Regions from separate parts of the Serratia symbiotica genome, predicted to be linked through region 2. Evidence: predicted binding sites of a transcription regulator. Region 2 holds the regulator's gene; the other holds the start of a gene.

Region 1 (4,210 bases), 1.3 Mb from region 2:
GGGCAGGCTCAACTGAGAGCACTACTTGCTGAATGGCGTAGAGATGCCGTTTAGAGCTAGCAGGCTTTTGCTTAAGTGACGTGGTGTGAAGAAAAGCGCAGCCTATTGCAGGACTGCGCCACTACATATCAATGCTGGATTTTGGCCAGGTCATCGGCGGTCAACCCCGTCATCTTCATGACCAGGTTGCGATCAAGACCGTTGGTCAGCATTGTGCGGGCAACGGCAAGCTTGCCTTCTTGACGGCCTTCTTGGCGGCCTCTAGCTTCGCCAAGTTGAATGCCTTCCTGACGCCCTTTTTCAATCCCTTTAAGTTCCAGTTTTTGTGCAACGGTCATAAGCACCTCCTCATGTTGTGGCGCACGACGCGCCAGTTCGCGGATAAACGTCTCCGGGGCTGCCGTGTCACCAACCTGTAGCATGTAATTCATCAATGATGTCAGTTGCTCCTGCGTAGTATATCCGGACAGCAGCAACGTGACCAGTTGTTCCAGCAGGTCAGCCAGGTCGCGCTGACGGATGTGTTTCTGTAAAAGCTCCAGGATGGCCATACGGCGATGCTGCATGATTTGCTCATCCGGGATGACTGTGACATCGACCAGGGGAAACGCTCCCGCATAAAGCTGTGTGGCCAGTTCGGGGTCACCAAACTCATCCAGCCAGCGCATCGAGTACGGATAAGGCGTCACCTGACCGTGATAGAACAGCAGTGGAACCACCAGAGGCAACTGCTCGTTACCCGCATCAAGATGGCGTTGCATCGCCGCGATACTGTATCGCATCAACCTAAAGGCCATATTCTTATCAGGGGAACTTTGGTGCTCGATAAGGCAATAGACAAAGCCGATACCCTTCCCCGCCTTGAGTGAATAGAGCACATCGGAATAATAGGCACGCAAATCTTCTTCAACAAAGCTGCCCGATTCCAGCTTTAACGTACTCAAGTCACAGTGTGTGAGCACTGCCGGCGGCAAATGCAATTGCAGGAAGTCACGCGCTGTTTCCGGATGGGTCAGAAACTGCTTGAACACGGCGTCATGGGGAATGGGGGTCGTTTTGCTCATCAGTTACCTGCTTCGGGTGACGATGGCCTGGGCGAACAGGCGGCCTGACGGGTAAAGCACCAGGCTGCTCTCGATATTATAGACCTGGCCGGTACGTTTGGTGGCTTCGTGCATGGCGGGTACCAGCAGGCGGCGGGCGCGTTTTTTCAGACTGTTGACGTCCTGGACAAGTTGTCCGGCGGCACAGTCGGGGGAGAGTGGCTCCGAGTGGGTATGGGACATGCCGGGCTTGAGCAGCACCATCATGGCGACGGTATGAGCAAACGCCTCGGTGTCGATATCGATAATCTCGTCTTCAGCACTCTCTGGCTGGACAGGGTGGTCAGTCATCAATTTTTCAGCTGGCGGGGTAATGTGACCAAAGTATCGCATAGTCCGTGCCATTGAGCACCTGTGAGTGACCATCATTGCGCAACACCTGCGCATCACTGAAGGACAACGGCCTCCTGGGCATGCCCACTTTCTCCATCCAGTTATACACGGGTTTTGCAACATATCTGTGGATAATCTCGCCAGTATACACCCTGGACTTAAGTGCAGCTTACGCCCGGTTGCGCAATATTATACTGTTTATACGTCCAGTACAATATTAATGCTTAAGTAAAATTCTGACCAGGAAAGTACACATTGTGAGCAACACCTCCCAGACCATCACCGCGATGGCCCTCCCCACCACGCCAGCAGTTCAGCGACCCGGCGTTCATCCAGGTAAAACAGCCCCCTCCCCTCAGCGCCAGACAGGGGTCAGACTCTATGATACCGGTATCGCCTGTGGCTTCCCCTCGCCCGCTCAGGACTACCTGGAACAACGTCTGTCACTGGATGATATCTGCATCCGTTTCCCGGAAAGTACCTACCTGGTGCGAGCCGAAGGCCATTCAATGCGGGACGCCGGTATTCTCGACAGCGACCTGCTGGTCGTTGAGTGCTGTTACCCGGCACGGCACGGTGACATCGTCATTGCGACGGTCGATGGCGCATTCACCTGCAAATGCCTGCAATTGCATCCCCGCCCGTTACTGCTGCCGGCCAACCCAGCCTTTGCGCCCATCGACGTGGATAATGAGGACATGGAGACGGTCATCTTTGGCGTGGTTCGCTACGCTATCCACACGCTTTGACCCTTGCCAACGCCTGTTAAGCCATGTTTGCCCTGGTTGACGTCAACAGCTTTTATGCCTCTTGCGAGACGGTGTTTCGACCCGACTTGCGCGGTAAACCCGTGGTGGTACTGTCGAACAACGACGGATGCGTGGTGGCACGCAGTCAGGAGGCCAAAGCCCTTGGCATAAAAATGGGCGTACCCTGGTTCAAGGTAAGAGCGGAGGCTGAAAAGAAACACTGTATTGCCTTCTCCAGTAATTACGCCTACTACGCCGACATGAGCCACCGGGTAATGACCCTATTGGCCCAGCTGACGCCGCGCGTTGAGGTCTATTCCATTGACGAGGCATTTTGTGACCTGACCGGCCTGCCACTCACCACACTGGAACCCCTGGGAAAACAGCTCCGTGAAACGGTACGCCGCTGCACGCATCTGACCGTTGGCGTGGGCATCGCTCCAACCAAAACGTTGGCCAAACTGGCCAACCATGCCGCCAAGACCTGGCGAAAGACCGGGGGTGTTGTTGACCTGAGTGCCACCGCAAGACAGCGTCGCCTGATGGCACACGTGCCGGTCTCGGAAGTGTGGGGAGTCGGGCATCGCATCGCCAGGCATCTGTCGATGATGGGGATAACCACGGCGCTACAACTGGCGGACTTGCCCCCGGCCATCGCCCGTCGCCGATTCTCGGTGGTACTGGAGCGCACGGTGCGTGAGTTGAACGGCATCGCCTGCCTGTCCCTCGAGGAATTTGCCACACCGAAAGAGCAGATAGTCTGTTCGCGCTCGTTCGGTGAAAAAACAACTGACCTTGATAGCGTCAGTCAGGCAATCTGCGCCCACGCCGAACGGGCAGCGGAAAAGCTGCGCGGTGAACGTCAGTATTGCCGACATGTATCGGTATTCGTGGCAACCAGCCCATTCACGGTGGGTGGAACCGGCTACAGCAATCAGGCCACGACCCGGCTGACGACACCCACCCAGGACAGCAGGGACATCATCCGCGCTGCCCGTCAGGCACTGGCGCGCATTTTCAGGCCAGGGCATCGTTACCACCGGTGCGGCGTCATGCTCGGGGAGTTCACCTGCTCGGGGATGACCCAGTATGGTCTGTTCGACGATACCCCGCCACGGCCGCACAGCGAACGCCTGATGCAACTGCTCGACAGCCTTAATCAGCGAGGCCGGACAATCTGGTTTGGGGGACAGGGCATGCCCGAACGGCCAGAGACCTGGAAGATGCAACGAAAATGGCTGTCACCAGCCTACACCACGCGTCTGCAGGATATTCCTGTCGTTAAAGCCTGATTTTTGTATGCACAAAAGATTCGGGACATCAGGGCCGTGGAAAATCTCGTTTAGAGCGCACATTCAGGTCATCGCGCTGGGCGGACTCAGCCTGACGCGGGTCGGTTTTCACCTCACCATTCCGCAGGTTATCTTGTGTCGCTCGTACGATGGCCATCTGCTGGCGATCGCTAACGGTAAAAACATGCCCGTCGTGTTTGGTGAGGTTGCGAATGACACCGGAATAAAGCACCCGATTAGCGGCCGTCCGCTCACCCTTCACCACCGCATTGTCGCCACTTCGCCACGCGGTTAACTCGGCAGCCAAATCGTTGTTGAAGCGGTCTGCCTGACTGTCTGGTGCGGCATACACCTCAACCCTGTCACCGAAATCTGTGACAGCAGGCTTCCCGTCAAGCAGGTAGCTGACGGTGCCATCATGCAGCAGACGGGTTTCGTGTTCGCGGGTGATGAATGTGGGCGCATCCTCACCCGGCCCATAGTGAATAACGGCATTAGGCTCAGGCCAGTCGTTTCTCTGCTGGCGCGCCCTGCGTTTCTCCCGGTAGGCCCAACCGCGCAGCTGACTGAGGGCCGCCACATCCCCCCGCAGCGCTTCCTTCTCCACCCAGCGCTTCCAGCTGAGGGGACGGCTCAGGCCTGCATCGCTGAGCGCACTGCGCTCCTCACGCAGTTGCAGACGCAACTCGGCCATCGCCTTCATCTTTTCAAACTCCGCCACGCGGTACATCAG
Region 2 (4,210 bases):
ACCCAAATAGAATCCGTTGTCTCGGTGATTCGCCGTAATTATGTTAAAATAGGTCATTTAACTCCGGGAGCGGTATTTGCGATGAATTCAACCACCCAGGAAAATCTGTTAGCGCAGGCTGAACAACTCTGTCGGCAACGCAATGTGCGATTAACGCCGCAGCGGCTGGAAGTACTGCGCCTGATGTCACAGCAGCCCGGTGCAATCAGCGCATACGACCTACTCGACCTGCTGCGGATCGCCGAGCCACAGGCTAAGCCACCCACGGTTTACCGCGCGCTCGATTTCCTAATGGATCAAGGGTTTATCCATCGGGTAGAGTCGGCTAATAGCTATATACTGTGCCACCATTTTGGCCAGCCGATGCATACCTCTGCGCTGTTTATTTGTGATCGCTGTAGCCAAGTGACCGAGCGCACCACCGAGGACGTGGAAAAAACGCTGCAAAAGCTAGCGAAAGAGTCAGGGTTTGCGCTGCGCCACAGCGTGGTGGAAGCACACGGTCTGTGTACTGGCTGTGTTGAGGTTGAAGCTTGCGACAGCAAGCATGATTGTGGCGAACACGACCATAGCATCGCCATCAAAAGGAAATAGGCTGGGCTAACAGGATCTCTTTGTAGCTATCGTCAAGCCAGCTATAGTAGCTTCAGGCGTCAATCCGCGAATGCCTCTGGTGCTATTAGCGCTACTTGTTGTAAGTTCCCCAAGATTTCACTTCTTTCTCAGCCGCCTCTTTTTTCTGGCAGCATCAATGCGTATTAGATATTTCCATCATTCTGGTGCTGCAAACCAACTGCCATGCACCCTATGGAGATGCCAGCGCCAGCCCAGCGTCAGACCACGCAGTATGAGGAATACCGCCAGCGCCAGCCACAACCCGTGGTTGCCTAGCCACGGTACGCTAAACAGTGTCAATACATAGCCAACGGCCGCCACCGCCATGCTGTTGCGCATCTCTGCACCACGGCTGGCACCAATAAACATACCATCCAGCAAATAACACCACACGCCAACCAACGGCAAGACAACCTGCCACAGCAAATAATGATGAGCCAACGCACGCAATTCATGCAGCGAGGTCAAGGCCGCCACTATCTGCTGACCAGCCAAGAAGTAGAGCACAGCAAAGGCCAACGCTACCAGGCAAGCCTGACGACAGGCAGCGTGCCATATTTTTCTCAGTTGGCTGTCATCACGCGCACCATAGGCATGACCCGAATGTGCTTCAACCGCATAGGCAAAGCCGTCTAAAGCGTAGGCGGAGAAGGCCAGAAGGTTCATTAATACCACATTTACCGCCACCACCTCGCTGCCTAGGCGTGCGGCAAAGAGGGTCAGCGAGGCGAAGCACAGTTGTAGCAGCAACGAGCGCAACATGATGTCGCGGTTTAGGGCCAGCAAGCGCCTAAGGTTGCCGCGCCAAGCCTGTTGCAACATCAGCAACGATATCCCACGCATGCGCATTACCCGCCACGCTAGCCCTAGCCCCAGTAGCAGCGTGGCATATTCTGAGATGGCAGTCGCCATCGCTGCCCCTTGCACCTTCCAGCCCAGTCCCATTACCAGCCAGATATCCAGCACAATATTCAGCAGGTTGCCGACAATCAGGAAGATCACCGGCGCACGCACATGCTGCACGCCGAGCAGCCAGCCGAGTAGCACCATATTGACCAGTACTGCCGGGGCGCTCAACCAACGAATGTCCAGAAACAGTCGCGCCTGTTCCAGTACCTTAACGTTGCCACCAACGATCCGCAGCGCCAAATCAATCAGCGGGTGGCGCAGCAGCACCATTGCCAACCCGGTCAATAGTGCCAATAGAAGCGGCTGCATAAAGGCACGCGCCAGCCTCTGCTGGCTCTGCGCTCCCAGCGCTTGGGCGGCCAACCCGGTAGTGCTCATGCGCAGAAACAGTAGCAGCATAAACAGGAAATTACTGACCATCGTGCCGATCGCCACACCGCCCAAATAGATCGGGCTATCAAGATGGCCGATCACAGCAGTATCCACTAACCCTAGCAACGGCACGGTGATATTGGAGAAGATCATCGGCAGGGCCAGGTGCCACAGGGCTTTATCGGTGTCGCTGGTAAAGGCAGAGATCAGGTGCATTATGCAATGTTCCCATGGTAGTGCAGTTGCCACATTAGGTGGAGTAAAACGAAACCGCCCCAAAACAGGGGCGGGTTAAATCAGGGGACAACGGTTTAGTTAGGCGTGACGCTTAAATCCAGTCGCCATTGCGGATCACACCGACTGCCAGACCTTCGATAGTGAAATTTTGCTGGCGCAGATCGACCACTATCGGTTGAAATTCGTTGTTTTCCGGCAGCAATTCAACCATGTTACCGCTTTTTTTCAGTCGTTTGACGGTAACTTCATCTTCAATGCGCGCCACTATGACTTGGCCATTGCGCACATCCTGAGTTTTGTGTACCGCTAACAGATCGCCATCCAAAATGCCGATATCGCGCATCGACATGCCGATAACCCGCAGCAGGAAATCCGCGTTTGGTTTAAATAAGGAAGGATCTACCTTATAGTGGCCTTCAATATGCTGTTGAGCCAACAGTGGCTCGCCAGCAGCCACACCACCAATCAGCGGTAAACCTGCTTCATCTTCCATCAGCAGGCGTATGCCGCGCGACGCGCCGGAGATGATCTCGATGACCCCTTTGCGCGCTAACGCCTTCAGATGTTCTTCGGCGGCATTTGGTGAGCGGAACCCCAGACGCATAGCGATCTCAGCACGTGTCGGCGGCATGCCTGTCTGCAAAATATGATCGCGAATCAGTTCATAAACCTCTTGCTGCCTGGTAGTTAGTGCTTTCATTCCACCCCCTGTTCGTTTATACAGTTTTGCTGTAAGTATATACAGGCATGCCTGAATTGGGAACCGACGAATGAATAAAATCAGGGTGTCACGCCCCGTTCAAATGAAGTGTTGCAACAAAATCGACCCCCAAACGAACAGCGCCAACACGATCGCCAGCAACACTGCCGCTGCCCCCATATCCTTTGCACGGCCAGACAGTTCATGATATTCACTACCTACCCGATCGATCACCGCCTCTATCGCGCTGTTCAGGATCTCAACAATCAGCACCAATACCACCGATCCGATCAATAAAATGCGCGCTATCGCACCTACATTCAGCCAAATTGCCAGTGTGATAGCCAGCATGGCCACCACCAATTCCTGGCGGAATGCCGCCTCATGCCGCCAAACAGCGGCAAGTCCTTTATAAGAATAGCCAGCGGCTTTAATAATACGGGTCAGGCTGGTTGCTTGATTTGCCATGTTTCTGTGCCTTTCTCAGGGGTAAATCATAAAAAGAGTCTAGATCACTTAGTGATGTCGGCTCTCGTTTTCCAACACCGCAGATCTGCTACCCGGTTTCTGGTATGCTTGTGTTGCATTGCTAACAAGAGGCTTCACGTAGTTATGTCAGGTTGGCGTAAAATTTATTATAAATTATTGAATTTACCACTCAAATTATTGGTAAGAAGCAAGGTTATCCCTTCAGATCCTGTCAGGGAGTTAGGATTAGATCCCTCACGGCCGATTTTGTATGTTTTGCCTTATAATTCCAAGACGGATTTGCTGACGCTACGCACTCAGTGCCTGGAGCAGGATCTGCCCGATCCTCTTGACCTATTGGAAATCGACGGCACGGTGCTGCCGAGCCACGTGTTTATTCACGATGGCCCGCGCCTGTTCCGTTATTACACGCCGAAGGAAGAGTCAGTAAAGCTGTTCCACGACTATCTGGATCTGCACCGCAGTAATCCGCGTCTCAATATCCAGATGCTGCCGGTCTCGGTGATGTTTGGCCGTTCACCTGGGCGAGAAGGCCAAGGCACACCACACCTGCGCCTGCTGAACGGCGTGCAGAAATTATTAGCTGTGCTGTGGCTCGGCCGTGACAGCTTCGTACGTTTCTCCAATACTGTTTCGCTGCGCCGCATGGCCTCCGAATACGGCACAGACAAAGCCATCGCGCAGAAACTGGCACGCGTGGCGCGCATGCACTTTTCGCGCCAGCGTCTGGCCGCAGTCGGCCCCAGCCTGCCAGCACGTCAGGATCTATTCAACAAGCTGCTGGCTTCCAAAGCGATCGAAAAAGCCGTCGAAGACGAAGCACACAGCAAGAAAATCTCCCTTGATAAAGCCCGACAGAACGCCATCGTGTTAATGGAAGAGATCGCC

Evidence for each region. Region 2 encodes LexA, which represses DNA repair genes until DNA is damaged. Its sites were predicted from a motif close to TNCTGTATGTACATACAGNA; they were not measured.
Region 1: umuD (translesion error-prone DNA polymerase V autoproteolytic subunit) is a predicted target of LexA. The motif match lies at 1,629-1,648, and genes of this name have one in related genera.

What each region holds. Positions count from the first base shown of each region.
Region 1 is NZ_CP050855.1:851,378-855,587, reverse strand. Features, by position in the region: gene SYMBAF_RS04480 (Rpn family recombination-promoting nuclease/putative transposase) at 129-1,067, opposite strand; gene SYMBAF_RS04475 (DUF7609 family protein) at 1,068-1,448, opposite strand; gene umuD (translesion error-prone DNA polymerase V autoproteolytic subunit) at 1,694-2,185, shown strand; gene umuC (translesion error-prone DNA polymerase V subunit UmuC) at 2,209-3,477, shown strand; gene traI (TraI/MobA(P) family conjugative relaxase) at 3,506-4,210, opposite strand, start outside.
Region 2 is NZ_CP050855.1:2,893,985-2,898,194, forward strand. Features, by position in the region: gene zur (zinc uptake transcriptional repressor Zur) at 82-594, shown strand; gene dinF (MATE family efflux transporter DinF) at 772-2,112, opposite strand; gene lexA (transcriptional repressor LexA) at 2,225-2,833, opposite strand; gene SYMBAF_RS14370 (diacylglycerol kinase) at 2,933-3,301, opposite strand; gene plsB (glycerol-3-phosphate 1-O-acyltransferase PlsB) at 3,446-4,210, shown strand, end outside.